3 regions of the Halomonas sp. CnH100-B genome follow, and region 3 is predicted to be linked to each of the others. Evidence: predicted binding sites of a transcription regulator. Region 3 holds the regulator's gene; each other region holds the start of a gene.
The links. Region 3 encodes sigma-54, which starts transcription at its own class of promoters, with help from an activator protein. Its sites were predicted from a motif close to TGGCACNNNNNTTGCTNT; they were not measured.

Region 1: NH398_RS11015 (amino acid ABC transporter substrate-binding protein) is a predicted target of sigma-54. The motif match lies at 7,550-7,567, and genes of this name have one in related genera.
Region 2: urtA (urea ABC transporter substrate-binding protein) is a predicted target of sigma-54. The motif match lies at 5,348-5,365, and genes of this name have one in related genera.

What each region holds. Positions count from the first base shown of each region.
Region 1 covers NZ_JAMXRX010000004.1:299,980-309,753, reverse strand. Annotated here, with positions in the region: gene NH398_RS11050 (methyl-accepting chemotaxis protein) at 1-1,559, opposite strand, end outside; gene NH398_RS11045 (host attachment protein) at 1,661-2,092, opposite strand; gene NH398_RS11040 (histidine phosphatase family protein) at 2,182-2,769, shown strand; gene NH398_RS11035 (Rid family detoxifying hydrolase) at 2,766-3,158, opposite strand; gene NH398_RS11030 (amino acid ABC transporter ATP-binding protein) at 3,256-4,032, opposite strand; gene NH398_RS11025 (amino acid ABC transporter permease) at 4,070-5,170, opposite strand; gene NH398_RS11020 (amino acid ABC transporter permease) at 5,191-6,381, opposite strand; gene NH398_RS11015 (amino acid ABC transporter substrate-binding protein) at 6,466-7,491, opposite strand; gene NH398_RS11010 (amino acid ABC transporter substrate-binding protein) at 7,706-8,731, opposite strand; gene speE (polyamine aminopropyltransferase) at 8,820-9,680, opposite strand; gene hemE (uroporphyrinogen decarboxylase) at 9,677-9,774, opposite strand, start outside.
Region 2 covers NZ_JAMXRX010000004.1:263,949-273,722, forward strand. Annotated here, with positions in the region: gene urtE (urea ABC transporter ATP-binding subunit UrtE) at 1-176, opposite strand, end outside; gene urtD (urea ABC transporter ATP-binding protein UrtD) at 176-1,012, opposite strand; gene urtC (urea ABC transporter permease subunit UrtC) at 1,009-2,154, opposite strand; gene urtB (urea ABC transporter permease subunit UrtB) at 2,158-3,768, opposite strand; gene urtA (urea ABC transporter substrate-binding protein) at 3,852-5,204, opposite strand; gene NH398_RS10860 (tripartite tricarboxylate transporter permease) at 5,581-7,080, opposite strand; gene NH398_RS10865 (tripartite tricarboxylate transporter TctB family protein) at 7,130-7,612, opposite strand; gene NH398_RS10870 (tripartite tricarboxylate transporter substrate binding protein) at 7,720-8,715, opposite strand; gene NH398_RS10875 (response regulator) at 8,965-9,696, opposite strand; gene NH398_RS10880 (sensor histidine kinase) at 9,728-9,774, opposite strand, start outside.
Region 3 covers NZ_JAMXRX010000001.1:271,883-281,656, forward strand. Annotated here, with positions in the region: gene tldD (metalloprotease TldD) at 1-904, shown strand, start outside; gene yjgA (ribosome biogenesis factor YjgA) at 913-1,434, opposite strand; gene pmbA (metalloprotease PmbA) at 1,530-2,870, shown strand; gene NH398_RS01125 (HPr family phosphocarrier protein) at 2,889-3,158, opposite strand; gene rapZ (RNase adapter RapZ) at 3,200-4,120, opposite strand; gene ptsN (PTS IIA-like nitrogen regulatory protein PtsN) at 4,178-4,645, opposite strand; gene raiA (ribosome-associated translation inhibitor RaiA) at 4,650-4,958, opposite strand; gene NH398_RS01145 (RNA polymerase factor sigma-54) at 5,056-6,471, opposite strand; gene lptB (LPS export ABC transporter ATP-binding protein) at 6,577-7,335, opposite strand; gene lptA (lipopolysaccharide transport periplasmic protein LptA) at 7,347-7,841, opposite strand; gene lptC (LPS export ABC transporter periplasmic protein LptC) at 7,838-8,422, opposite strand; gene NH398_RS01165 (HAD hydrolase family protein) at 8,422-8,964, opposite strand; gene NH398_RS01170 (KpsF/GutQ family sugar-phosphate isomerase) at 9,007-9,774, opposite strand, start outside.

The DNA.
Region 1 (9,774 bases), on a different contig from region 3:
TTACGCACCAACGAGGTGCCGTTATTCACCTTGGCTTGCGAGTCCTCGATCAGTTTCTGGATATCGTTGGCCGCGTCGCTGCTACGGCCAGCCAGTTTGCGTACTTCCTCTGCTACGACGGCAAAGCCACGGCCGTGTTCACCCGCGCGGGCAGCCTCGACCGAGGCGTTCAGTGCCAGCAGATTGGTTTGAAAAGCGATGCTGTTCATCAACGTGACGATATCGCCAATCTTGTTGGAAGCGTCGGAGATGTCTTCCATGGTGGTGACCACGTTCGATACCACCTGACCGCCCTCTTTCGCGACTTCGGTGGCCGCGTGGGAGAGCTTGTTGGCTTCCTGGGCTGAGGCCGCCGTGTGCTGTACGGTGCTGGTGATCTCTTCGACCGAGGCCGAGGTTTGCTGCAGGCTCGAGGCGGCGTTATCGGTACGGCGCGAGAGATCCTGGCCACCCATGGCAATCTCGTTAGCGGCGTGGTGCACCGATTCGCTGCTGGTGCGCACGTCGATCAAGACGTCTTCCATTTTGCCTACGAAGCGATTGAAGGCGCTGGCAATTTGGGCCACTTCGTCGGTGCCCTCTTCGGGAAGGCGCTGGGTCAAGTCGCCTTCGCCCGAGGCGATGTTATCCATCGCATTGCGGACGCCCAGCAGGCGACGCAGCAGCAGCGACAGCAATATGCCAAAGACCACGGCGGTAATGGCCGCGACGATCAGCAGGGTCACGATGGACGTGGTGGCAATGGCGCGCAGGCCTGCGGTGGCCTCTGCTTCGTCTAACGCGACGACCAACTGCCAACCGCTGTTGCCGTCGATGGTGCGTCCCATCAGTAGCTTGCTGCTGCCTTGTAGCGCCAAGGGGTGCGGCTGCTGAGCGTTGGATAACGTATTGAGATACTCGGCATTCAATTTGCTGTTGAGTGTGGTCGTTGGTTCCAGTGCCAGCTCACTGTCTGGGTGGGCAATGAGGGTGCCGTCGCCGGTGGCAAGAAAGCCAAAGCTAGAGGGAGTCGGCGAAATTTCCTGCACGATGGCGACCATGTCACGAATATTGACATCGGCTCCCACGACCGCCTGTAGTTGGTCGTTTCTGTAAAAAGGGCGTGCAAACGTTACGACCAAGTCGCCGCTTTGAGCGTCGACGTAAGGGGCCGTCACGATGGTGTCACGTGCCTCCACCGCTGCTTGGTACCAAGGACGCTCCCTAGGGTCGAAATCAGCCGGTGGCTCCCAGCCATTAAAAAAGATGGTTTCGCCGCTGGCCGCAACGCCAATATAGGTCGCCATGAAGTTGCCGGAGGTCGTCAACTGCCGCAAAGCAGCGCGAGGGTCATCGCTAGCAATGGCTTCATCCATACCAGACAGCATCGTACTGCGCGAAGCGATCCACTCGCTTAACGCGCTGCTATTGCCGCGCACGACGGCATCCAAGTTACGGGTGATCTGTTGAGCGTTGTGCTGTTTTACCGTTAGGTAACTGGCGATGCCATTTATGATCAGGGCCAGCGTAATAGCCGTGAGTGCCGCTAGAAGAATACGTAAACGTAGGGAAGAAAACATAGTCGCTCTCGGGATCATCAGGGTTCATGATGGGTATCGGCGAGAGCGGCTACGCCTTTAGTAAAAAGCAGGAAAAAAGTTAGTAAGCGCTAACTGTAGTGTTAACGAAGATCGCTGACCGCGTTCTGAATATCAGCCATAGGCGCTTTGCTGAGGTCTTTCGAGAGCGTGTGGGTGACCAGCTTCTGCGTGGGGTTGTCGAGCTTCTCTTTGAGCAGCCCCAAGAACTTGGGAGGCGCGACCATGATCAGCTTGTCCATGCTGTTGTCCACCCGCGCAGTGTAGAGTCGCTGGGCGACTTCTTTGGCAAACAGCTCGTTTTCATGTTGGGAGGCCGCGCCCTCCTCGCCGGATGAGCGCGATGACGTTGACGTAGACTCATGAACATCGGCACCGCGGCGGTCCGTGATCAAGTCGCCTTCATGCAGCCTGCCTGCGGCGTGTACCAAGCTCTCCTGCTCGGCGAGGTGAAGTGCATCACGGGTGAAGATACGTGCCCGAGCGGCGTCGGCTACCACGATATAGGTGGTCATTGTCATACGTCCTCCATGTCATTGATTACCCTTTAACCATGGCAACCGTTCCGTGTTTGGTCAAACACGGTTTTCATAGAGAAAAGAGCATGGATATAGACGACTCACGTCATCATTGGCGAAACCGCTATCTGCTGATGCGCCATGGCCATAGCCAGGCTAACGCACAAGGCACCATCATCAGCTCCCCTGAGCGAGGGCTTTTGGCGTATGGGCTGTCGCCGCAGGGCGAGCAGCAACTGGCAGATACCGTCGCACGGTGGCACTGGCCGGTACCCACACAGGTCGTGCATTCGGACTTTTTACGCACTACGCACACCGCCGCCCGAGTGGCCGCCGCGTTTGGGTTGGAGATGCAAAAAGAGGAGCGCTTGAGGGAGCGCCACTTTGGTGAATTGGAGGGCAAGGCGGATAGCCACTACCCGGAGGTGTGGGCCTTCGATGCCCAGAACGCCGACCACACCCAGTGGCAGGTGGAGCCGGTCAAGCGTGTCGCGGCACGCATGGTTGCTGCGCTGGAAGCGTTGGAGCAACGCTTTGAGGGTGAAACGGTGCTGGTGGTTAGCCACGGCGACCCCCTGCAAATTCTGCTCACGGCGCTGGCGGGCAAGCCGCTGACGCAGCATCGGGAGCAGCCTGCGCTACTGCCTGCCAGCATTACACTCGTGGGTGGTTAAGCGCCCGCTTTGGGAGGAATCCAGGCGATCATATCGACTTCGACATCCGCGCCGCCCGCAAGCCCGGTCACGCCAATGCAGGTGCGGGTGGGCAGTGGTTGTTGGAAGTAGCTGGCGTAGACCTGATTCACTTCATCGAAGTGGCCCATATTGGTGATGAAGACCCGCGACTGAACCACGTATTCGAAGCTACTGCCGACCTCTTCCAGCACGATGGCCAGATTCTGCATCACCCGGTGGGTTTGCTCGGTAAACGTGCCCAGCAGCATCTCGTTGGTTTCCGGCACCGTGGGCATTTGGCCGGTGATGAAGACCAAATCGCCCACCCGGCAAGCGTGTGAGAACGGGGCAATGGGCTGCGGTGCGCGGTCAATGAAGAGCTTTTCCATGATGACTCACTTGTTGTGATGTTGTGGCGTAGAGGGTCCATGAAAATGGGCCTCACTGGAGGCCCACGTTCAGTACATCGTGGCACTGGAGACAGGATTAGTGCCCCAGAATCTGGCTCAAGAAGAGCTGGGTGCGCTCGGATTGCGGGTTATTGAAGAACGGCTCGGGGGCGTTCTCTTCGATGATTTGCCCTTGGTCCATGAAGATGACGCGGTCGGCCACAGTCTTGGCGAAGCCCATCTCGTGGGTAACGCACAGCATGGTCATGCCCTCTTCGGCCAGCTCGATCATGACGTCCAGTACTTCCTTGATCATTTCCGGGTCGAGGGCCGAGGTCGGTTCGTCAAACAGCATGACGTCCGGGTGCATGCACAGCGAGCGGGCAATGGCGACCCGCTGCTGCTGACCACCAGAGAGCTGGCCAGGATATTTCTTGGCCTGCTCGGCAATGCGTACCCGTTCCAGGTACTGCATGGCCATGGCTTCGGCCTCTTTGCGGGGCTTTTTTTGCACCCACATCGGTGCGATACAGCAGTTCTCCAGCACCGTGAGGTGAGGGAACAGGTTGAAGTGCTGGAACACCATGCCGACGCTACGGCGAATCTGCTCGATGCGTTTGACGTCCTGAGTGAGCGGTACGCCGCCTACCACAATCTCGCCTTTTTGGTGCTCTTCCAGATGGTTGATGCAGCGAATCATGGTGGATTTACCGGAGCCTGAAGGCCCGCAAATGACGATCCGCTCGCCGCGTTTCACTTCCAGATAAATGTCGCGCAGCACGTGGAAATCGCCGTACCACTTGTTCACGCCGCGCATTTCTACCATCAGATCGGAGGGGCTGGTGCCAGGGGTGTTGGTCGCTGCTTGAGTCATGTCACTATCCTGCTAAAAATCGTTGATGAAAGCGGCGTTAGCGCTTGTGGCCGGTATGCAGCTTGCGTTCTAGGTACTGGCTGTAGCGCGACATGCTGAAACAGAAAATCCAGAACATGAAGGCAGCGAACACGTAACCTTCCAACGAGAAGCCGAGCCAGCGTGAGTCGGCCAGGGCCGCTTGCACGATCCCCAAAAGGTCGAAAAGCCCGATGATCATGACCAGAGTGGTGTCTTTGAACAGCGAAATGAAGGTGTTCACGATACCTGGGATCATCATCTTCAGCGCCTGGGGAAGAATGATCAGCCCCATGCGCTTCCAGTAGGTCATGCCGAGGGCAGCCGCCGCCTCCTCTTGGCCCTTGGGAATGGCTTGCAACCCACCGCGGATGACCTCGGCCATGTAGGCACTCTGGAACAGCGTCAAACCGATCAGCGCCCGCACCAGGCGGTCTACGTTCATCTCGGAAGGCAGGAACAGCGGCAGCATTACCGAGGCCATGAACAGCACGGTGATCAGCGGCACTCCTCGCCAGAACTCGATAAACACCACGCAGAAACTTTTGACGATCGGCATGTTGGAGCGTCGCCCTAAAGCCAGCACGATACCGATAGGTAGCGCGCCCACCATGCCCACCGTGGCCAGCAGCAGTGTCAGCATCAGGCCACCCCAGCGGTGGGTCGGCACCTGGGGAAGGTCGAAGTAGCCGCCGTAGAGCAGTATGAACGACAACACCGGGAAAACGATCAGCGCAAAAATGGCCACCCAGCGTTTGAAAGGCAGTTTGGGAATCGCCAGCCAGCCGATCAGGGTAAAGAACATGGCGAACACGATATTGGCGCGCCAGATCTCTTCGCTGGGGTAGAGGCCATAGATGAACTGGGTCAAACGGGCGTTGATAAAGACCCAGCAGGCCCCTTCCCGTGAGCAGTCGTCGCGGGTGGTGCCGACCCAGTCGGCGTTGATGAACGCCCACTGCACGGTGGGTACTACCAGCAGATAGAGAATGTAGAGGCCAATCAACGTGAAGATCGTATTGATCGGGCCGTTGAACAAGTTGGTGCGCAGCCAAGCAATGGCGCCCACGGAGCTGCTGGGCGCCGGTCGCTGCTCGATCATGGTTTGATTATGAATCATGTGTGGCTCCTCGCCTCAGCCTAGCGTTCAACCAGCGCCACACGGGCGTTGAACCAGTTCATGAACATGGACACCAGCAGGCTGATCGTCAGGTAGACCGCCATGGTCATGGCAATGACCTCGATGGCTTGGCCTGTCTGGTTCAGCGTGGTCCCTGCAAACACCGATACGAGGTCCGGATAGCCAATGGCCGTAGCCAGCGACGAGTTTTTGATCAGGTTCAAATATTGGCTGGTGAGCGGGGGAATGATGACTCGTAGCGCCTGAGGAATGACCACCAGGCGCAGCACTAGGTTACGCGGCAGGCTCAGGGCTTGAGCCGCTTCGGTTTGGCCATGAGAAATGGCCTGAATGCCGGAGCGCACGATCTCGGCAATGAACGACGCCGTATAGATCGATAGCGCAAACCATAGCGCCAGGAACTCGGGAATCACCGTGATGCCGCCGCGGAAGTTAAAGCCGCGCAGCTCGGGCATTTCCCAGGTGATAGGCACGCCAGTGACGAACATGACCAGCAGCGGCAGGCCAAAGATCAGCGCAAAGGAGATCCAGTACGCGGGAATGCGCTGCCCCGTGGCCTCCTGACGGCGCTTCGCCCAAATCACCAGCGTGATACTGGCCGCGATGGCGACCACGAAGGTGACAGGAATCAGCCCAAAGCCTGATTCGAACAGCGGCTCAGGCAGGTAAAGCCCGCGCACGTTAAGGAACACGGCTTCGCCAAACGCCAGGCTTTCCCTCGCGCTGGGGAGCGCCCGCAGCACGGCAAAGTACCAAAAGAAGATCTGCAGCAGCAGCGGGATATTACGAAACGTTTCGATATACGCCGCCGCCAGTTTGGCGATCAGCCAGTTGGGCGATAAACGGGCGATACCGACAATGAAACCAATGAGGGTGGCGGCAATCACGCCTAGCCCGCCCACCAACAGCGTATTCAGTAGGCCAACGAAAAAGGTGCGGCCATAGGTGCTTTGGGAGGAGTAGTCGATCAGACTCTGTACGATCCCGAAGCCGGCGGTATTACTCAGGAAGCCAAAGCCTGTGGTGATACCCCGAGAGGAGAGGTTGTCTTGCACGTTGCCGACGATATAGAACAAAAAGGCGATAACAGCGGCGATGAGCAGACATTGGAAGATGAGCGCACGTTTGGCGCGGTCTCGCCAGAACGGTGGCTTTTGGCCAACGGGGCGAGCGTTAGGTCTTACGGACATGGGTGGCGTCTCCGCGATACGGAAGGTCAATCAAATGGCCCGCCAGGACCCAAAGGGGTGGCGGGCCGGGGTCAAGCGAGACGCTTAGCGAATCGGCGGTGCGTACTGGAAGCCGCCTTGGTTCCACAGGGCGTTGACACCACGTTCGATTTCCAGCGGTGAACCCATACCTACGTTGCGCTCGAAGCTTTCACCGTAGTTACCCACTTGGCTCAGGATGTTGTAAGCCCAGTCGGCTTCGAGACCCATGCCTTCACCGTAGTTACCGTCCTGGCCGAGCAGACGCGCCACGTCCGGGTTCTCGGAGCTGAGCATCTCTTCAGCGTTTTCGCTGGTGACGCCGTACTCTTCACCGTTGATCATGGCGAACAGCGACCACTTCACGATGTTGAACCACAGATCGTCACCCTGACGCACGACCGGACCCAGCGGCTCTTTCGAGATGACATCCGGCAGAATCATGGCGCCCGCCGGGTCGTCGAGCTGAATGCGCAGGGCCGCCAGCTGAGAGGTGTCAGACGTCAGAACGTCACAGCGGCCTGCCTGGAAGCCACCGACGGTTTGCTCAGAGGTATCGAAAACGATGGGGTCGAACTCCATGCCGTTGGCACGGAAGTAGTCCGCTAGGTTCAGCTCGGTGGTGGTGCCGGATTGGATACAGATCGCTGCGCCATCCAGCTCGGCCGCGCTGGTAATTCCGAGGTCGCGAGATACCATGAAGCCCTGGCCGTCGTAGAAGTTAACGCCGGTGAAATTCAGGCCCAGGGTAGTGTCTCGGGTAGTGGTCCAGGTGGTGTTACGAGAAAGAATATCCACTTCGCCAGACTGCAGCGCGGTGAAACGCTCGACGGCGTTCAACGAGATGTAGTTGACGGCATCCGCGTCGCCCAGTACCGCAGCGGCGACGGCGCGACAGACGTCAACGTCCAGGCCCTGCCAGTTGCCGTTATCGTCCGGGGCGGAAAAACCTGGTAAGCCGTCGCTCACGCCACACTGAACGGCACCACGCTCGCGGGTATCTTCCAGCGTATCGGCTTGGGCGGTGGCAACGCCCGCAAGAGTGATCGCGCCTGCAGAGGCCAGAAGTACCAGGTGTTTCTTATTGATCATGTTGTGTTCCCCTTCCTCGATTTTAGTGTCGTTATGCATGGTGATGCATCACTAAAAGCTAGCAAGGAAGGTGCCAAAAAAGATATGTCGGCAAATTCAGCGCTTTTCAACGTAAAATCAGCGAATTTAACGAAGGTCTTGGTGCAAAAAAGTGCGCCAGCGGCTACGCATTGCGCCTTTTTGGTGCGCAGCCGCTGGCGAGTGACCGAGCGCGCTAGCGAATGGGCGGCGCGTACTGAATCCCACCATCCTTCCACAGGGCATTCAGACCACGGGCAATGTTGAAATCAGAGTCCGCGCCCACGTTGCGGTCATAGATGTCCGCGTAGTTACCGACCTGTTTGACGATTTGGTAAGCCCAATCTGATTGTAGGCCCATGGCTTCGCCAAAGTCGCCATCTTGCCCAAGCAGGCGCATCACATCGGGATTGTCTGAACTGAGCTGCTCATCCACGTTGGCTTGGCTGACGCCCAGCTCTTCGGCATTCAGCATGGCAAACAGCGACCACTTCACGATGTTGAACCACTGGTCATCCCCTTGGCGCACGGCGGGGCCTAGCGGCTCTTTGGAGATGATCTCCGGTAGTACCACGGCCATGTTGGGGTCGGCCAGCTGGATGCGCTGGGCGTAGAGCTGCGAGGCATCCGAGCTCAATACGTCGCAGCGGCCGGCTTCGAAGCCCGCAATCGACTGCTCGGGTGAATCGAACACCACCGCATCGTAGGTCATGTCGTTGATACGGAAGTAGTCGGAAAGATTGAGTTCACTGGTAGTGCCTGACTGGGTGCATACCGCTGCCCCATCCAGCTCTTTGGCGCTCTGTACGCCGAGGTCGCTAGCCACCATAAACGCCTGGCCGTCGTAATAGCTGACGCCAGTGAAGTTCATCCCCAGCGTGGTGTCGCGGCTGGAGGTCCAGGTGGTGGTGCGGGAGAGTACGTCCACCTCGCCAGACTGCAGCGCGGCAAAGCGTTCCACTGAATCTAACGGCACGAAATTGACCTTGCTAGCATCGCCCAGCGCAGCGGCGGCAATAGCGCGACACACGTCGGTGTCCAGGCCGCGGTATTGGTCATTATCGTCTAACGATGAAAAGCCGGGCTGGGCCGCATTAACACCGCAGCGCACGCTGTCGCGCTCTTGAATGGCCTCAAGGGTATCGGCCATGGCCGTGGCAGGTACCCAGAGGGCCGGGGCTAATAGAGTGATTCCCAATCCTAACCAACGCGTGGTGTTCATTTGTTATTCCTTAACGTCGAGCGCAGCAACACTTGCGCATAAAAAAGGCCGGGCAGAGCCCGGCCTGATGCATGACGTTACCGCGAAGTTATGCGAAGGCTTTACGCATAAAGGGCGGCAGCGCCAGGGCACCACGGTGGGCATCTACTGTGTAGTACTGTAGCGGCATTTCGTGGCTGGCGGCAGCCTCTTCACGGAAGCTTTCAACGTTGGTGCTTTTGCCTGCTAGCGTCACGCTCCACCAGCCGGAAGGGTAGACCGGCTGGGGGAAGGGCAGGGTGGCCACGCTATCAAAGCCAGCTTCGCGCATGTCGTTACGCAGTTCGCGGATAATCGAGCCGCTGTGGTACAGCGGTGACTCACTCTGCTGAACCATGACGCCGCCGCTTTTCAGAATGCGGTGGCAGCGCTTCAAAAAGTCGGTTTTGAACAGGCCTTCGGCAGGGCCTACCGGGTCGGTGGAGTCGATGATCAGCACATCGATGCTTTCGTCGGCGGCGTCATCTACCCATTTCACGCCGTCAGCAAACAGCAGCTCGGCGCGGGGGTCGCCGTTGGCTTCCACCAGCGACGGGAAAAAGCGCTCGGAGGCTTTGGTCACTTCTTCATCGATGTCGATCTGAGTGACTTTTTCAACGCCCGGATGGCGCAGCACTTCTTTCAGCGTGCCGCAGTCGCCGCCGCCAATGATCACCACCCGCTTGGGGTCTGGGTGGGTGAACAGCGCCGGGTGAGCAATCATCTCGTGGTAGAGGAAGTTGTCGCGATCGGTCAGCATCACGCAGCCATCCAGCACCATCAGGTTGCCGTAGGTTTCGGTGGCGTACACTTCCAGGTGCTGGTAAGGGCTCTGCACATCAAGCAGTTTTTCGGTGATTTTCAGCGAGAAAGCGCTGCCGTGGCTATCAAAGACTTCGGTAAACCACTGGTCGTCGCGTAAGTCGCTCATTGCTTGGCTCCTGGGCACTGGTCGTTCGTTTGGGTCGGAATGCCCTGATGGTACTGCGGGCTTAAGTCGTGCAGCGCCTCCATAAAGGCGGTGA
Region 2 (9,774 bases), on a different contig from region 3:
CGCAGCTGGCCGCTTTTGACCGCAACTTCGCCCATGATGGCTTTCATCAGCGTGGTTTTACCCACCCCGTTGCGGCCCATCACGCAGGTGCACTGCCCGGCGGGCACGTCTAGGTCTAAGTCCCACAGCGTATGGCTCTCGCCGTAGAACTGGTTGAGTTTTTCAATCGCCAGCATCAGGCGCTCTCCTCTTCATCCGACCCTAGATACACCTCGACCACTTTGGGGTCGTTGGAGACCTGATCCATGCTGCCTTCGGCCAGCACGCTGCCCTGGTGCAGCACGGTCACCTTGCGCGCTATCGAGCGCACAAAGCCCATGTCGTGCTCTACCACCACCACCGACTGCTTGCCCGCCAAGCCGGTGAGCAGCTCGGCGGTGCGCTCCATCTCCTGCTCGGTCATCCCGGCCACTGGTTCATCTACCAGCAGCAGGCGCGGGCGCTGCATCAGCAGCATGCCAATCTCCAGCCACTGTTTTTGGCCGTGGGAGAGAATACCGGCGGGCTGAAAGCGCAGCGCAGTCAGGCCGATGGTTTCCAGCACGTCATCAATGCGGTCTTTGATCTCCCCGGTCATGCGGGCGGTCAGCGTGGGGAAGATGCGCTTGTCGGCAGCCATCGCCAATTCCAGGTTCTCGAATACGCTGAGCGCTTCGAACACCGTGGGCTTCTGGAATTTGCGGCCAATGCCGAGGCTAGCGATTTCCGGCTCGTTCATCTGCAGCAGGTTATGGCGGCTGCCGAACCACACGCTGCCTTCGGTGGGGCGGGTTTTGCCGGTGATGATATCCATCATGGTGGTTTTACCGGCCCCGTTGGGGCCGATAATGCAGCGCAGCTCGCCGTCGTCGATGGTCAGGTTCAGGTTACTGATCGCCTTGAAGCCATCAAAGCTGACGGTGACATCTTCCATATACAAAATCGGGCCGTGGCGCACGTCGACCGGCGAGGCCTCGGTGGCCATAAAATCAAACACCCGATCCCGCGCTTTTAGCGATTGTAATAGGCTCATGCGGCGGCCTCCTTGGGTGGGTGATCATCCTCTTTGCGGCGCTTTAGGTGGCCTAACAGCCCCGCTACACCTTTCGGCAGTAGCACCGTGACCAGCACGAAAAGCGCGCCCAGAGCGAATAGCCAGGCGTCGGGCATAATGCCGGTGAAGATAGTTTTGGCGTAGTTGACCAAAATCGCGCCGATTACCGCGCCGTACAGCGTGGCCCGGCCACCCAGCGCCACCCACAATACAATTTCAATCGAGAATAGCGGCGAGAATTCGCTGGGGTTGATAATGCCCACTTGCGGCACATAGAGCGCCCCAGCAAGGCCCGCCAGCATAGCCGAGACCACGAAGACAAACAGCTGGAAGCGCTCGACGCGGTAGCCAATAAAGCGCGTGCGTGCTTCGGCATCGCGAGTGGCCACACATACCCGGCCCAGTTTGCTGGTGACGATTGCCCGGCAGAGGATATAGCCCAGCGCCAGCGCCACGCCGGTAGCAATAAACAGCCCCAAGCGCGTGGCATCGCTACGCAGGTTAAAGCCCAGCAGCTCGCGGAAGTCGGTCAGGCCGTTATTGCCGCCAAAACCCATCTCGTTGCGGAAGAAAGCCAGCATCAATGCAAACGTGAGCGCCTGGGTGATGATCGAGAGATACACCCCCGTCACCCGTGAGCGGAAGGCCAAAAAGCCGAACACCAGCGCCAGCAGCCCCGGTGCCAGCAGCACCATGGCAAAGGCGAACCAGGCCATATCGAAACCGTGCCAATACCAGGGCAGGCTGTCCCAGTTCAGGAACACCATAAAGTCCGGCAGTACCGGGTGGCCGTAAGTGCCACGGTCACCGATTTGGCGCATCAGGTACATGCCCATGGCGTAGCCGCCAATGGCGAAAAACGCCCCGTGCCCCAGGCTCAAGATGCCCAGGTAACCCCATACTAAATCGACCGCGACGGCGAGCAGCGCGTAGCTCAGGTACTTACCGAACAGGTTAACGGTGTAAGCGTTCACATGCAGCGGATGCCCCTGGGGCACCGCCAAATGCAGCACGGTGACCAGCAGCAGCGCAGCAAACAGCACGCCTAGAAAGATCTGCGTGGCCCGCTCACCGAACGGGCGGGTGAGCCAAAATTGGCTGGATGTTGCTTGCGTCATCATGGGTTAGCCCTCCGCAGCCCGGCCCTTCTGCGGGAAGAGTCCACGCGGGCGTTTTTGAATAAACAGAATGATAAAGACCAGCACGATAATCTTGGCCAGCACCGCGCCCGCCCAAGGTTCCAGCACCTGGTTGATCACCCCCAGCGAGAGCCCCGCCACTAGCGTGCCCCACAGATTACCCACGCCGCCGAACACCACCACCATGAACGAGTCGATGATGTAGTTCTGGCCCAGGTTGGGGCCTACGTTGGTGAGCTGGGAGAGCGCCACGCCCGCCAAGCCCGCCACGCCGGAACCCAGCGCAAAGGTCATGATATCCACACGGGTGGCGCGAATACCCATAGAGCGCGCCATGGCGCGGTTCTGGGTCACGGCACGTACTTCTAGCCCTAAGCGGGTGCGACGCATAATCAGCATCAACGCAGCGAAAACCACCAGCGCAAAGCCCAGTACAAACATCCGGTTGAGCGTGAGTGACAGCGCGTCGTTAATGACCAGCGAGCCGCTCATCCACTCCGGCGTCACCACGGTGCGGTTGAGCGGTGAAATCACCGTGCGCACCAGCTGTTGCAGAATCAGGCTGATACCGAAGGTCGCCAATAGAGTTTCCAGCGGGCGGCCTTTGAGGAACTGGATCACGCCCCGCTCAATGGCAATGCCCACCAGGGCGGCCACCATAAAGCCTGCGGGGATAGACAGAATCAGCGCCAGCCCGGGCTGGCCCGGCAGCAGCTGCTGCATCATCCAGGTGGTGTAGGCGCCTAACATCATCAGCTCGCCATGGGCCATGTTGATCACGCCCATCACGCCAAAGGTAATCGCCAGGCCAATCGCTGCCAGCACCAGCACCGAGCCCAAGCTCAAGCCGAAGTAGAGCGTTTCCAGACCCCGGTTAATCTTGAGCTGCTGCTCGATGCCGGCCAGCGCGGTTGCTGCTGCATCGGCAACAATCGGGTCTTCACTATTCGCGGCACGGCCTAACGCCACGCGAGCACGCGGGTGAAGGCTGCCGGTGAGCGCCTCGACACCCGCCATCTCGCCCTGCTCGGCGCGATAAATCGCCACCGCCTGGGCCAAGCGCGTGCGAACGTACTCATCTTCCGCATCGGCAATCACCGGCGTCAGCGTCTCGGCCAGCTCGCCGTCCACTTCGCCCAGCAAACGGTCGGCGGAAGTGCGGCGGCGCTCGACGTTAGGCGAGTAGAGGTCCACCACGGCAATGGCGCTGCGCAGCTGGTTGCGCAGCGCGTTGTTGATGCCGATGCGGTCCAGGTCGCGGCGGGACATTTCGCCCAGCGGCTCGTTGGTCAGCGCATCCGCCACCGGCCAGTCACGGCCACGGTTCTCAAGCACTAGCACGAAGCGGCCATCGTCGGTGCGCTGTAGGCGGCCATCCAGCAGTGCCTGCAGCCAGTCGCGGGCGCGCTCGTCATCGCTTTGCAAAATAGCGGTAATGGCTTCGCCTTTATCGCGGTAGGAGTCCACATCCAGCGCGGTCAACAGCGCGAGTGCGGCTTGGTCATCGGGGGTCGAGGAGCTGCTTTGTGCCTGCGCCGACACGGCGGTGCCGAGTAGCATCAAGCACAGCAGCCCCAAGGAAAGGAAACGCCTCATGGGGTTCTTCCTTTGGTGATCAAATGGGGGAGATAGCGTGCTCCCCTACTGCGCCATTGCGCTGGCGCAGTAGGGGACGGAAGTTACTCGGCGAGCGCTGCTTCGGCTTCTTCTGCTGCGGTGCTGCCACCACAGGAACCGTTCACAACGTTAAAGTTGCCGCACTCCATGGGCTTGCGCCAATCAGCGATCAGGTCACGGGAGCCCGGCAGGTAATCCGACCACGCATCACCGGCCACGGTAGAGGGTGTTTGCCAGACGATGTCGAACTGGCCGTTATCCTGAACTTCACCAATCAGCACCGGCTTGGTGATGTGGTGGTTAGGCATCATCGCCGCGTAACCGCCGGAGAGGTTCGGCACGGTCACGCCGATAATCGCGTCTTTCACCGTATCCACGTCGGTGGTGCCCGCTTTACGCACGGCTTCGGCCCACATGTTGAAGCCAATGTAGTGTGCTTCCATGGGGTCGTTGGTCACCGACATCTCGTCACCGGTGTGCTCGATCCAGGCGTCGATAAAGTCGTAGTTGGCGTCGGTGTCTACGCTCATGAAATAGTTCCAGGCGGCCAGGTGGCCCACCAGCGGTGCAGTGTCGATACCAGAAAGCTCCTGCTCACCCACCGAGAAGGCGATGACCGGAATATCGGCAGCATCGATGCCTTGGTTAGCCAGCTCGCGGTAGAACGGCACGTTGGCGTCGCCGTTAATGGTGGAGATCACGGCAGTGGGCTTGCCCTCTTCACCAAAGCGGCGGATTTCGGAGACGATGTTCTGCCAGTCCGAGTGACCAAACGGCGTGTAGTTGACCATGATGTCTTCTTCGGCCACACCGTGCTCATCTTTCAGGAACGCTTCCAAGATGCGGTTGGTGGTGCGCGGGTAGACGTAGTCGGTGCCGATCAGCGCGAAGCGCTCGATACCCACTTCGTTGATCAAATACTCAACGGCAGGAATGGCCTGCTGGTTGGGCGCGGCACCGGTGTAGAAGACGTTTTCAGACGACTCTTCGCCTTCGTACTGCACCGGGTAGAACAGCAGGCCGTTGAGCTCTTCTACCACCGGCAGCACCGCTTTACGGGAAACGGAGGTCCAGTTGCCGAAGATCACATCCACTTCTTCCTGGGCCAGCAGCTCGCGGGCGCGCTCGGCAAACAGCGGCCAGTTAGACGCGGGGTCGACCACCACGGCTTCTAGCTGACGGCCCAGCAGGCCACCGGCTTCGTTCTGCTGCTCAATAAGCATTTCCACGGTGTCTTTCAGGGTGGATTCACTGATAGCCATGGTGCCGGAGAGCGAGTGCAGAATACCAACTTTGATGGGGTCGTCGTCTTGGGCCACCGCTTGCGCGCTGGCGCCCATCACAGCCGCGGTGATCAGGGCAGTGGCGAAACGGCTAAGGGTACGTGGGTGTGTCTTGCGCTGCAGTGTGGTCACTTGAACCTCCTTGCGCCCCTTATGGTTGGGGCTCGTGTTTGGGGTACCGCGACCAAGCGTTGTCGTTATTGAGGCGACGGGGCACTTGGTGCGTCCACTCGTGGGTCGCGAGTTACAACTCGTATTCACACGTCGCCATACACACTGCAAGGGGTGCGCCAATGTGGAACAAAGGCCACGATTAAAAATACAATCAAACACTTAGCTGTGTACAAAAAATACCGCTCAGACCACTCAGCACCAAGATGACGCAACGCGGCGGCGCCCATGCACGATTGTCATGCACCACCACGACGCTTTGCACCACGGGCGAAGGTGCACCATAAAAAAAGCGCCCTCGCAGACGCGAGGGCGCTTTCGGGGTCCGCCAATAGTGTTAGTTCACAGCAGCAGCGGCTTTCGTGCGACGTTTTTTGAGCAGCGGCAGGCCAAGCGACAGCACGGCGATGACCAGGAGCGACAGCGAAATCGGCTTGTCGATAAAGGTAGTCCAGTCGCCACCGGAGATCTGCAGCGCCCGGCGCATGGACTCTTCCATGATGTTACCGAGAATCAGCGCAAGGATCAGCGGCGCAGTGGGGAAGCCAAACAGGCGCATGCCCAAGCCCAGCAGGCCAAAGCCCAGCAGTAGCAGCAGGTCAAAGACGCTGAAGCTCATGCCGTAAACGCCGATCATGCAGAAGATCAGAATCATCGACAGCAGCAGCGGTCGCGGCAGGTCGAGGATTTTAGCGATCAGCGGGATCAGCGGCAGGTTCAGTACCAGCAGGAAGATGTTGCCGATGTACATACTGGCAATCACGCCCCAAAACACATCCGGACGCTGCTCCAACATCATCGGGCCAGGCGTCACACCCATCACCAGCAGCGCGCCCAACAGGACCGCCGTGGTACCAGAGCCCGGCACACCCAGAGTTAACAGCGGCACGAAAGAGCCGGTACAGGCGGCGTTGTTGGCCGCTTCCGGAGCGGCTACGCCCTTGATGTTGCCCTGACCAAAGGTGTCGCCATCTTTCGCCAGGCGCTTCTCCATGCTGTAGCCCAGAAAGGAGCCAATGGTGGCGCCCGCCCCCGGCAGTACGCCGGTAAAGAAGCCCAGTACGGAACTGCGGCTAATGGGGCCCGCAATTTTCTTCACTTCACCGCGGCTCAGCTTCAGCGAGCCAATCACGTTGCGCGGCACCTCTTTACCACCGCCACCACGCAGCAGCATGTAGAACACTTCCGCCAAGGCGAAGATACCCAGCGCCACGACCAGGAAGTCGATGCCGTCGAGCAGTTGAATCGAGTTGAAGGTAAAGCGCTCGGTGCCGGTTTGCGTGTCGATCCCCACAATCGAGATCATCACGCCAATAACCGCCGCAATCAGGCCTTTCACCAGAGACTTATCTGACAACGACACCACCGCCGTCAGGCCCAGCACCATGAGTGCAAAGTACTCTGCGGGGCCAAAGCTTACTGCCACCTTGGAGAGCAGCGGGGCCACCAGCATCAAAAAGACCACCGAGACCGTACCGCCAATGAAGGAGGCGTAGGCGGCAATGGCCAGCGCCTTACCCGCCATGCCCTGCTTGGCCATCGGGTAACCATCGAAGGAGGTCGCTACCGTGCCCGCCACGCCGGGGGCGTTGAGCAGAATGGACGACGTCGATCCGCCGAAGATAGCGCCGTAATAGACCCCGGCCATCAGAATCAACCCAGAGGAGGGCTCCATGGCAAAGGTGATTGGAATCATCAGGGCCAGCGCGCTGATCGGCCCCAGGCCGGGCAGCATGCCGATAATAGTACCCGCAAACACACCGGCGAATACGTAGGCGATATTGATTGGCTCAAGCGCGATGCCAAAGCCGTACATTAGATTGTTTAAGGCATCCATGGGAGTGTCTCTCGTTAAAACCCGCTATAGGTGCATCCGCACGCCATGCTTAGAACGGCAGTACGCCGGTGGGTAGGTAAACATCCATTACCCGCGTCATGGTCAGGTAAAGGGCCAGTACCACACCCAGCGATACCGCTAGGTTGACGCCATGGCGGCGATAGCCGTAATAGGCGGTTAAACCCACACTTAGTAGCGTGGAGGCCAGTACAAAACCCAGCGGCACCAGCAAGAACGCATAGGCGGCAATGGCCAGCGCGGTCACGATGACACGCGCCCAGGGAGTGAACAGCAGCGGTCCGTTAGTGGCCTCATGGTCGATTTCATCAGCCCCAGCAATGGCGCTCGGCTTTTCAAAAAACAGCAGCGCGGCCAGTAGCAGCAGCGACACACCCAGCACTTTGGGGAAGAGGTCTGAATCCACCGGGCGCGGCAGAGGAAACGTTGGAATTTGCCAGGCCATGGCCAGATAAGCAGCCGCTACCAGTGCTAGTACGAGCGCTAGCCACTGGTTAACATTTAATCGAGTCATTGGAATTTCTCCGAAGATGCCAACGCAGTTGCGTTAGCCCTCGCGGTAACAGATAGAAGCATCCGGCGGCGCAGAGCCGCCGGCGTATCTCTAACGGGCGCTGGCGCTTACTGGCGCAGCAGGCCCAGGTCGGTCAGCACGCTGCTGAACTGCTCTTGCTGCTCATCCAGGAAGGTGCCGAACGCGTCGCTATCCTGGTAGGCATCGATCCAGCCCAACTGGTCGCTGGCTTCGCGCCATGCTTCGGTTTCGAGCATTTCAGCGAACAAAGTCTCGTAGTACTCGACCGCTTCTTCCGGCATGTCCGGCGCACCCATCACACCGCGCCAAATATCGAAGGTGTAATCGAAGCCCTGCTCTTTATAGGTCGGCACGTCGGCCAAGCCGCCGCCCAGACGCTCTTCGGAAGAGACGCCCAATGCGCGCAGCTGGCTGCCTTCGCCCAGTTGGCCCACGGCTTCACCGGCTCCGCCGATCACCGCTTCGATATGGCCACCCATCAGGTTGGTCATGGCATCGCCGCCACCGGAGAACGGAATATAGTTCACCGCAGAGGCTTCCATTCCCGCCGCCGAGGCCAAGCCCGCCACCGAGATATGGTCCATGGAGCCCGGCGCACTGCCGCCGCCCACACTCAGGCCGGGGTTGGCTTTGAGCGCTTCGAACAGATCTTCCAGGTCTTGGTACTCGGAATCCGCCGCGACCAGGATGATGGAGTAGTCGGTGTTGATCCGCGCAATCGGCGTGAAATCGGTATGGTCGTAGCGCGAAGCGCCTGCCAGCGGCACCAGAATCATCGGCGGGCTGGTGGCAAACAGTTTGTGCGGGTTGCCACTATCACGGGCGACCTGGGCCCACGCCACTGCGCCGCCGCCGCCGGGTACGTTGATGGCGGCAAAGCTTTCGTCTGCCAGGGACTCCTGCTGAATCACGCGGGACATGGTACGCACCAGCGTATCCCAACCGCCACCGGGGTTAGCGGGGGCGATGAACTCGATGGAGCGGCTTGGTGTCCACTCTTGCGCTTGAGCAGAGGTCGTCATGGCCAGGGCGGCCATCGGCAGGGCAAGCACGGCGATGCGCTTCAAGGAAAGCGTAGTCATTGGCGTTCTCCACATTATTGTTCAGGCGTTATTATTCATACGGTGTTTTGGTGGGCGCGGCTTGTTGTGTGCGCCGAGTCATGAACCAAAAGCACGGCTAATCTGCATCACGCTTCGCGCGCGGTGATCAGCTTTGTGTGGTTACGCCGTGAACGTTAGAAGAGTGCCACCCCCATCGACAAGCTTGTGACCATTAACGACAAATTGTTCTTTTTGTGCGTTTTGTTCATTTTGTTCACACAGCGGCGCTCACAACGTTTCCAACCACCCTTTGGCGGCGCTCAACAACCGATAACGCCGCTCGGGGCGGCCCACATCGCCATACCCGAGTTCAGCGCTCAACGCTTGTTCCGCCACCAAAAACTCCAGGTAGCGTCGTGCGGTCGAGCGGCTGGCGCCCATGGTGCGAGCCACCTGCATCGCGGTAAGCGACTCGGATTCGGCGGCCAGCGCATCCACGACCCGGCGCAGCGTCAAGCGGTCGATGCCCTTGGGCAGCGTGCGGCTACCCGTGCGTGCGGGCTCGCTAGGCGTCACTCTTGCCAGCACGTGATCCAACTCGTCTTGGCTCATTTCAGCGCGGTTCGCCAGCGCTTCACGCTCGCGGCGAAAGCGGGTCAGCATCTGATTCATGCGGGCCGCTTCTATGGGTTTGATCAGATAGTCGAACACCCCGCCACGCAGCGCCTCACTAATGGTCTCCACCTCTTTGGCAGCGGTGACCATCACGATATCCACATGCACATAGTCGCGGCGAATGGCCCACAGGAGCTCAAGTCCCTCAACATCCGGCAGGTAGGCATCCAGCAAAATCAGTTGAATCTCTGCAGCGTGCAGAGCCATCAGCGCTTTGGCTTCGCTGCCGTTGCGTGCCATGCCCACCACGTAAAAGCCCTCGCTCTGCTCGATAAAGGCGCGGTGGATATCGGCGATGCGAAAATCGTCTTCGACGACCAAAATGCCGTATTGCGTCGCAGACATGCGGTGTCCTCTTATTGTCGTCATGATCTCGTTATGAGGTCGGGGGCTGCGTGGCGGGATCGGCGCATAGTGAGCGAT
Region 3 (9,774 bases):
TCGCCCCCTGGTGCGCTTTAACGTTAGTGTGATCGCGGCCAAGAACGGCCGCCGCGAGCGCGGTGGTGCGGGGGGCGGTGGTCGCTACTCCATGGCGCGCCTGCGCGACGAAGGCGTGGCCGAGCGCTACGCCAAAGAGGCAGTGCGTCAAGCGCTGGTCAACCTCGAAGCCATCGATGCACCGGCCGGGCAGATGCCGGTCGTGTTAGGCGCAGGCTGGCCGGGCATTCTGCTACACGAAGCCGTTGGCCATGGCTTGGAAGGCGATTTCAACCGCAAAGGCAGCTCGGCCTTTGCTGGCCGGATGGGGCAACAGGTCGCCGCCAAGGGCGTCACGGTGGTCGACGATGCGACGGTACCGGATAGCCGAGGTGCGCTCAGTGTGGACGACGAGGGCACGCCCGGTCAGTACACGCCGTTGATCGAAGACGGTATTTTGACGGGTTACATGCAGGATAAGCTGAACGCACGCCTGATGAAGATGGCGCCGACCGGCAACGCTCGTCGCGAGTCGTTTGCACACCTGCCGATGCCGCGTATGACCAACACGGTGATGCTGGCCGGACAGGATGACCCCGCCGATATCATCAAAAGCGTCAAGCGGGGCATCTACGCGGTGAGCTTCGGTGGCGGCCAGGTGGATATCACGTCGGGCAAGTTCGTCTTTTCGGCCAGCGAAGCTTACATGATCGAAGATGGCAAGATCACCGCACCGGTGAAGGGCGCGACGCTGATCGGCAACGGGCCTGAGGCCATGGGGCGGGTGTCGATGATCGGCCATGACATGGCGATGGACACCGGGATTGGCGTGTGCGGTAAAGAGGGGCAGGGCGTGCCGGTCGGTGTGGGTCAGCCCACCCTGAAACTGGATGAACTGACTGTCGGCGGCACGCAGTCTTCTTGAGCGGCCTGTTAAAGCGCTAGTGTCTCGCGCAGGTGCTTGAACAGCTTGCGCGAGCTGGTGGGCGGCTTGCCCTGCTCGCGCTCTTTGCGGGCGTTGCGCACGAGTTGGCGCAGCGCTTGTCGGTCCGCATTGGGGTAATCGGCCATGAACAGATCGACGGCGTCATCGCCCTCGTCGACCATTCGATCCCGCCACTTCTCGAGGCGATGAAACGCATGGTCGCGCTGCTCTTTTTCCTGCTCGATGGCATCGAACACGCCCTGGATGGCCGTTAGATCCTCTTTGCGGATGAGCTTGCCAACGTACTGCATATGACGGCGGCGGCCCTCATGCGAGCGGATGCGGGCGGTTTCATCGATGGCACGCAGCATGTCGTCCGACAGGGGGAAGCGGGCGCGTTCGGCAGGGTTCATGGCAATCAGCGTTTCGCCTAGCGCCTGCAAAGCATGCATCTCACGCTTTAGCTGCGATTTACTGGGACGCTCTTCCTGTTCGTCGATGTCGATTGGCTCGGGGCGTTGCTTGGGCATATAAGAACTCACTGATTAGATTCGTTTGCAGCATTATATCAGGCTGAGACCACAACATTGATTCGCCAACGCGATTCAGGCGAAAAGGAGGCCAAATGGCACAGGCATTTGATGCATCGGCGCAGCAGGCACTGCTGACACAGCGCGCTGAGGAAGCGCTTGCCCTCGCAAAGCAGCTAGGAGCAGATGCCGCTGAAGTGGGCGCCAGCGTTGACCAGGGCATGGGTGTCAGCGTTCGTTTGGGCGAGGTGGAAACCGTTGAACTATCTCGGGATCAAGGCATTGCGGTGACGCTTTACGTGGGCAAACGGAAGGGAAGTGCGTCTTCTACCGATGCCAGCAGCGCCTCGATTCGTGCCACGGTAGAAAAGGCGCTGGCGATTGCCCGCTATACGGGCGAAGACCCCGCCGCCGGTCTGGCAGAGGCAGCGTTAATGGCCACCGATCTCCCCGATCTAAAAGTGCATCACCCTTGGGCGCTCTCGACGGAGGAGGCCATCGATTTGGCGCTGCGCTGTGAGCAGGCAGGTCGCCGCGTCGAGGGGATCCATCAGTCGGAAGGGGCATCGCTTTCAAGTGGCGAGGGCGTGCGCGTTTATGCCAATAGCCACGGCTTTCTGGGGACTCAGAAAGGCAGCAATCACTCGCTCTCCTGCATGCTGATCGCTCAGGATGACCAAGGCATGCAGCGTGATTATGACTATACGGCGGCACGGAATCCGCTCCATTTACGCCAGCCCGAAGACGTGGGGCAAGAGGCCGCAGCGCGTACGCTACGGCGACTGGGCGCGCGTCGACCGCCGACCGGTACCTTTCCGGTGCTGTTCGACCCGACGCTGGCCAGCGGCCTGATCGGTCATCTTATGGGTGCTTTGGCAGGCGGAGCGCTTTACCGCGAAGCCTCCTTTCTATGCGACCGCCTGGGGACACCGCTTTTTCCCGAGTGGTTTGGATTGGAAGAGCGACCCATGGAAGTGGGGGCGACGGCGAGTTCGCCATTCGATGCCGAGGGGGTGCAAACCCGCAATAATCGTTTCATCGATCAGGGGCAGGTCGCCAGCTACATGCTCTCTGCCTACAGCGCACGGCGTTTAGGCATGCACTCGACAGGCAATGCAGGCGGCGCACGTAACCTACGCTTGCTGGCTCCTTTGACACCGCGTGCCGAGCTCTTGAAACAGATGGGGCGCGGTATCTGGGTCACCGAACTCATGGGCCAGGGGGTGAATGGGGTGACCGGTGATTACTCGCGAGGCGCGGCGGGTTTTTGGATCGAAAACGGTGAGGTTCAGTACCCAATCGAGGAGTTCACGATCGCCGGTAACCTGAACAAGATGTTTGCAGGACTAAGCGCTGTGGGCGATGACACGGATACCCGTGGCAGCATTCACACGGGCAGTTGGCTTGTGGATGCGATGACCGTCGCTGGCAGCTAATCGTTGACGCGGAGTCGGTTACTGGTCTTCGTCAAACCGCGCGTCGAACAGCGCTTCGATGGCATCGAGCGCTTGTTCGGCGTCTTCCCCTTCCGCAGCTACAGTGAGCTCGGTGCCGCAGGGCGCCGCGAGCATCAGCAGCGACATGATATTAGCGGCATCGGCTTTTTGCTGCTGCTTGTATACGTGGATGCTGGCAGAAAACTGCTGGCCACACTGAACCAATTTGGTGGCCGCGCGGGCATGGAGGCCGCGCTGGTTGGTAAGGGTTAACGTTCTTTCGGGCACTCTGGTTCCTTTTTGCCGAGTGGGTCTTTGAATAAAAAGGCTTAGGGCGTACGGGTGGTCGCGGTGGTGGGGCTTGGCGCCACGGGCTCTTCGCTCAGCGTGTACTGCAGCCCCAGTTCGCGATGTCTCAACTGCACTTCTCCGGTCTGCTTAACGAGCCGCTGGGCGAGCTGCTCCACCATGTAGACGGAGCGGTGCTGGCCGCCCGTGCAGCCGATAGCTACGGTCATGTAGCTACGTTGGCTGTTTTGGTAGGCCGGTAACCACTTCTCCAGCCAAGCCTGAATATCGCTGGCCATGGCTTCCACTACCGGGTAACCGCTCAAGAAAGCGACGATATTGGCATCGCGGCCAGTATATTGCCGAAGGGTAGGGTCCCAGTATGGGTTGGGCAGACAGCGTACGTCGAAGACCAAATCCGCATCCAGCGGAACGCCGCGTTTATAGCCGAAGGACTCAAAGGTGAGCGTGAGCTGATGCTGGCGCTGGTGGGCCACTTGATCGGTAATGCGGCGGCGCAAATCGTGCACGGAGAGCCGAGACGTATCGATCAATAAATCGGCGAGATCGCGTATTTCATGTAGCGTTTCCTCCTCTTTGTTGATCGCCTCTTCCAGCGTCATTTCGCTGTCGCGAGTGAGGGGGTGGCGACGACGAGTGGCGGAGTAGCGCTCCAGCAGAATGCGTGCGTCCGTGGTTAGATAGATCACCTGAAAACGAATGTCTCGCTGGCGTAGCTCTTCCAACAGCGCTGGCAGACGCTCCAGCGCGATGGGGAGGTTGCGCGCATCGATGCTAACGGCAATACGAGTGCGTTCTCCTTGAGCGCGCAGCTCATCGATCAGCGAGCCCAGCAGCATGGCAGGTAAGTTATCGATCGCATAATAGCCAAGATCCTCCAGCGCTTGTAAGGCGATAGATTTACCGGACCCCGAACGGCCGCTAATGATCACCAGTTGCATAGCGTCTCTCTTGGCGTATGAGCGTAGGAAATAAACAGTGATGGACGTGTGAGTATCTTACGCGGCCTGTTCGCGTATCTTGGCCGTCATCAGGGTCAATAGCTCTTTTTGACTGCTGGCTTTGCGTAACTGTTGACGGGTATTCGCATCGTTCATGATCGTCGCGACTTGCCCAAGCAGAGCGAGATGCGTGTCGTCCGCCTCTTCGGGTACGAGCAACACGAACACTAGATCGACGGGGTCGCCATCGATGGCATCGAAATCGACCGGCTCGGCAAGTTTCAAAAAGCCAGCGATGGGCGAGCTACAGTGCGGGCTACGTGCGTGGGGGATGGCAACGCCGTTGCCAATTCCCGTGCTGCCGAGACGCTCGCGTCCAATCAGGCGGCTAAACACTTCTTGGCTATCGAGGCTGGGTGTGTTTTGGGCGATGAAGGTGCTGAAAAACTCCAGCACCCGTTTTTTGCTGCCCCCGGGCACGTCGTAGAGCACGCGCTCCGGGGGGAGGATGGTTTCCAACGTCATTGAGTTAACGCACGCCTGCGCCCTGGGCGCGAGCTTGTGCTTTTTCCTTGTGTTTAACGAGTTGACGATCGATTTTGTCTGCGAGCGCATCGATAGCGGCATACATATCGTTATCGAGGGCTTCGGCATGAAGGTCGGCACCGGCGGCATGCAGCGTACAGGCTGCCTGCTGGCGTTCTTTCTCGACAGATAAGGTCACTTGCACCGTGGTGATGTTGTCATAGTGGCGTTCGACGCGTTCCAGCTTTTCGTTAACGTAGTCACGCAAGGCGTCAGTCAGTTCAACGTGATGACCAGTGATGTTTACTTGCATTGACGTGCTCCTTATCCATCGGGCTGTACTTCGATTGTAACCCTTTTTGCGCTATTGCAAAGCCCCTGCGTCGAGTTTGTCATGCCCTACCGTTTAACTAGCGTAAACGGCGGCGCTCACTGGACGAGGGAATACCCATTGACTCGCGATATTTCGCTACCGTACGCCGGGCAACGCTGATGCCTCCCTCCTCAAGGAGGGTCACCAGGCGACTATCGGAGAGCGGTTTACCCGACGGCTCCTCTTGTATCAGTTTTTTGATCCGTGCACGAATGGCGGTGCTGGAGTGGCTATCGCCGCCATCGTGGCTGCTGACTTGGCTCGAGAAGAAGTACTTCAACTCGAACACGCCTCGTGGCGTATGTATGAATTTCTGCGTCGTCACACGGGAGATCGTGGACTCGTGCATCTCCACGGCCTCGGCGATGTCGGCCAGGATCAGCGGTTTCATGGCCTCTTCGCCGTGCTCTAGAAAGCCGATCTGGCGGGCGATGATTTCACGACCTACTCGCAGAAGCGTGTCATTACGGCTGGAAAGGCTTTTGATCAGCCAGCGAGCTTCTTGGAGGTGCTCTTTCAAGAACTGGTTGTCTTGGCTCTTGTCGGCACGTTTGATCAAACTGGCGTAATCGGGCTGGATACGCAGGCGCGGCAGCGCCTCCGGGTTGAGCTCTAAGTGCCAGCCCTCGTTGTCATGGCGCACGACCAAATCGGGCGTGATATAGCTGTCGTCGGTCACGCCGTAGGCGCTGCCTGGGCGTGGGTCAAGGCTGCGAATTAAACGGATGACGTCGTCCAACTGCTCGTCATCCAGGCTCAGGCGGCGCTTGAGTAGCCGTAAATCGTCTTTGCCCAAGGCTTCGAGAAACTGACGCACCAAGCGTTTTGCGGGCATCAATAGCGGGGTGTCTTCAGGCAGCGCGGCCAGCTGAAGCATCAGGCACTCGCGCAGGTCGCGGGCAAACACGCCGGTGGGCTCGAACTGTTGTAAGCGCAACAGGGTGTTTTCTACTTCACGCTGGCTCAGGCTGTCGTGGCCTTGCGCCTTGAGGCCTTCGCGGATGTCGTTGAGCGGTTGAGTGAGATAGCCGTTGGCATCCAGTGCATCGATCAGGCTTTCGGCAATGGCATAGTCGCGGGGAGAGAAGTCGGTCATGGCCAATTGCCATAACAGATGGCCATGAAGGCTTTGGCCTGCGGCTTGGCGCTCGAAGTCGGGTCCTTCGCTGCTACCGCCCAAGCTACCCATGTCTTGGTAGGTGTCCGACCAGTCGCTGTCTACGGAGAGTTCGTTGGGAATGCTGTCCGACCACTCGGCCTCTTGAGGCTCGCTAACAGCCTGTTCGCCAAACTCATCCTCTTGTTCGAGCATGGGGTTAGCGTCCAGCGCTTGCTGAATTTCTTGACGGAGGTCCAGCGTGGAGAGCTGTAGCAGGGCAATGGCCTGCTGCAGCTGAGGTGTCATGGTCAGCTGTGTGCCGATACGCAATTGGAGAGAAGCTTTCATGACCATCTGAGAACCACTCGTTAATCAGAAAGCTCCACCCTAGAGCGAGTTATGACTCTGTGCAAGTGCAATAAGCATGCCACTAAAAGAAAAGTTTGGTCAGGCCAGAGTTTAGAGGCGGAAGTCTGCGCCTAGATAGACATCACGAACCTTCTGGTTATTGAGGATCTCCTGGGCGTTTCCACTGGCGATGATATGGCCGTCGCCAACGATGTAGGCAATGTCACAAATATCCAGGGTTTCGCGCACGTTATGGTCAGTGATCAAGACGCCGATGTGGCGTTTTTTCAGTGCGCGGATGATGGTTTTGATTTCACCCACTGAAATAGGGTCGACCCCGGCAAACGGCTCGTCGAGCAGAATGAATGCGGGCTCGGTAGCGAGTGAGCGAGCGATCTCCACTCGGCGGCGCTCGCCCCCTGAGAGGCTCATGCCCAGGTTGTCGCGAATGTGGGTAATATGGAAATCTTCGAGCAGTGACTCGAGGCGTGCTTCCCGAGCGCTACGGTCCAGCGCTTTGCGCGTCTCGAGAATCGCCATGATGTTATCGGCCACCGAGAGCTTGCGGAAAATGGAGGCTTCCTGGGGGAGGTAGCCAATCCCGGCCATGGCGCGCTCGTGCATGGGCGCATGGGTCAGGTCGACGTCGTCGATACCGACGCTACCGGCATCGGATTTGACCAGTCCAACGATCATGTAAAACGACGTGGTTTTACCCGCCCCGTTGGGCCCCAGCAGGCCGACGACGCTACCCTGAGCGATTTCCAGGTTGATATCTTTCACGACCCGACGGCGTTTGTAGCTCTTCGCTAGGTGATGGGCGTAGAGCGTTTTGACAGGTGCGGAATCTGCAGAGGTTGATGCTGCCACGTGGCCGCTCCCTATTGTTCGGGCTGAAGAGTCATGCGAATGCGCTGGTTGTCGCTACCGCTCACGTCGGAGCGTGCTTGCACCACTTCCTGGTCGATGAAGTACTCCAAACGCCCCCCTTGGAAACGGTCGCCTTGCTGGGTCAGTTCGGCTTGGTCGATCAGCTCGACACGGCGTTCGGCGACATGGTAAACGATACGACGCGCCCAGCCCTCCATGGGGGTTTCTTGATCTTCGAGCTGATTGCGCAGGTAGGCGCGCTCACCCGTGGCAATGGCGCGTGACAGCTCGCCTGCGTCGTTGCGCTGAATTTCGACGCGTTCGCCGCGCAGTTGCATCTCGCCCTGGCGAATGTCCACGTTGCCTGAGTAAACAGCGGTGCCAGCGCGCTGGTCGAGGTCCAGGCGGTCGGCTTCGACCTCGATGGGGGCTTGGCTTTGTGCCATGGCCGCCGTGGCGAGGGGTAGGGTTAACGTAAAGAGTGCAGTGCGGAGAGAGGCGTTCATCGCGACTCCTCAGGGTTACGAGTGGCAGGCGGGTGGACGCCGCGCACGTTATTGGTCAGGCGGACTTGGCTGTCATCGAGCCAAACGTCCATGCGGGAGGCTTCCATGCGCTGCGGCGGCTGCTGCAACAGCACGGGCGTATCGCTCCAGGCATGGCGCGTCACGCCATCGTAGTTTAATTGCTGCGTGTCGAGCTGCCAGCCCTCTTCGGGAGCCAGTAGCCGGGCAGACCCTCTTAGCGTCAGGGCCTGGGAATCGGTATTCAAGGTGCCGGTGTCTGCCGTGGCCAGCCACTCTCGCTGTTCGCTGTCGAACAGCGTCGCGCGCGGCGACATGACATCGGTCATGGCCGTTTGAGGCGTATGGACCAGTCGAGGCGTGACCAGCGACTGCTGGATAGCGCCTGTCTCGCCAAACAGGGTAATTTCGGCGTTCTCCAACACATGCCCAGGCTCCTGGGCACGGGCCTCCTGATCGATCTCACCCTCTTGCGGGCCGCGCGGGTCCAGCCAGACCAGCAGTCCGCCCAGGGCCACGACCATCGCCGTGATCCACACCCGTTTTCTGACTCTGAGACCCATCACGAGTGCCTGTGAAGATACGTGTCGAGCACGGCATCCCAGTGCCCTTGCGAAGTGAGCAGCGTATCGCAAATTTCACGTACCGCGCCGTGGCCGCCTAGCCGTTCCGTGATCCAATCGGCATGGGTGTGCATGTAATCAGGCGCATTGGGGACCGTGATGCCGACGCCGCAGCGCTTGATGGGAGCGAGGTCAGGCAGGTCATCACCGCAGTAGGCCACCTGCTCGAGGGTGATATCCAGTCGTTGGCAAAGCGCGCGAAGCGTCGTGAGCTTATCTTCGCAGCCTTGGTGAACGTGGCTAATGCCGAGCGCCGCCGCGCGCTGGCTGACCATGGGCGAATCGCGTCCGGTAATCAGTGCCACGTGAATGCCGACCCGCTTGAGCAGTTTCAAACCATGCCCGTCTTGGGTGTGAAACGCTTTGATTTCGATGCCGTCCGCCTGAAAGTAGAGGCGGCCATCCGTCAAGACGCCATCTACGTCTAGCGCGAGGAGTTTTACACGGCGAAGTCGGTCGAGTAGTGCATCGGGTAGGGCCATATAGCCTCCTTAACATCCATGGCGAAAAGCGTTATCACGCAGTTAAATCACACCGCTGGCTAGCAGATCGTGCATATGTAGCGCGCCGATGGGGCGCTGCTGCTCGTCGACGACAGCGAGCGCGGTTATCCGGCTATCTTCCATAATACGAACGGCCTCGGCAGCCAGTACGTCAGGGCCGATACGTTTGCCTGGGCGCGTCATGACATCGTCGACGCGCACGTCGCGCAGGTCATGAAATTGATCTAATGTGCGCCGCAGGTCGCCATCGGTATAGACGCCCGCCAAACGGCCTTCGCTGTCGATGACGCAAGTGAACCCCAGCCCTTGGCGCGTGATCTCCAATAGTGCATCGCGCAGCGGGCTTCCCAAAGCGACCTGGGGAAGCCTTGAGCCATCGTGCATTAGGTCACGCACCCGCAACAGCAGGCGCTTACCCAGACTGCCACCCGGATGGGACAGCGCAAAATCCTCGGCGGTAAAGCCGCGTGCTTCGAGTAGGGCAACGGCCAGGGCGTCGCCAAGAGCCAGTGCCGCCGTGGTTGAGCTAGTAGGCGCGAGGTCCAGTGGGCACGCCTCGCGTTCCACGCCGCTGTCTAAATGGGCATCGGCGTGGCGGGCAAGGGTAGAGCCTGGACGCCCGGTCATGCTGACCAGCGGGGTGCCAAGCCTTTTAAGGAGTGGTAGGAGCGCCGTCACTTCGGCGGTTTCGCCGGAGTTGGAGAGCGCGAGTACTACATCGGTACGGGTAATCATGCCCAAGTCGCCGTGACTGGCTTCACCTGGGTGTACAAAAAAGGCGGGCGTGCC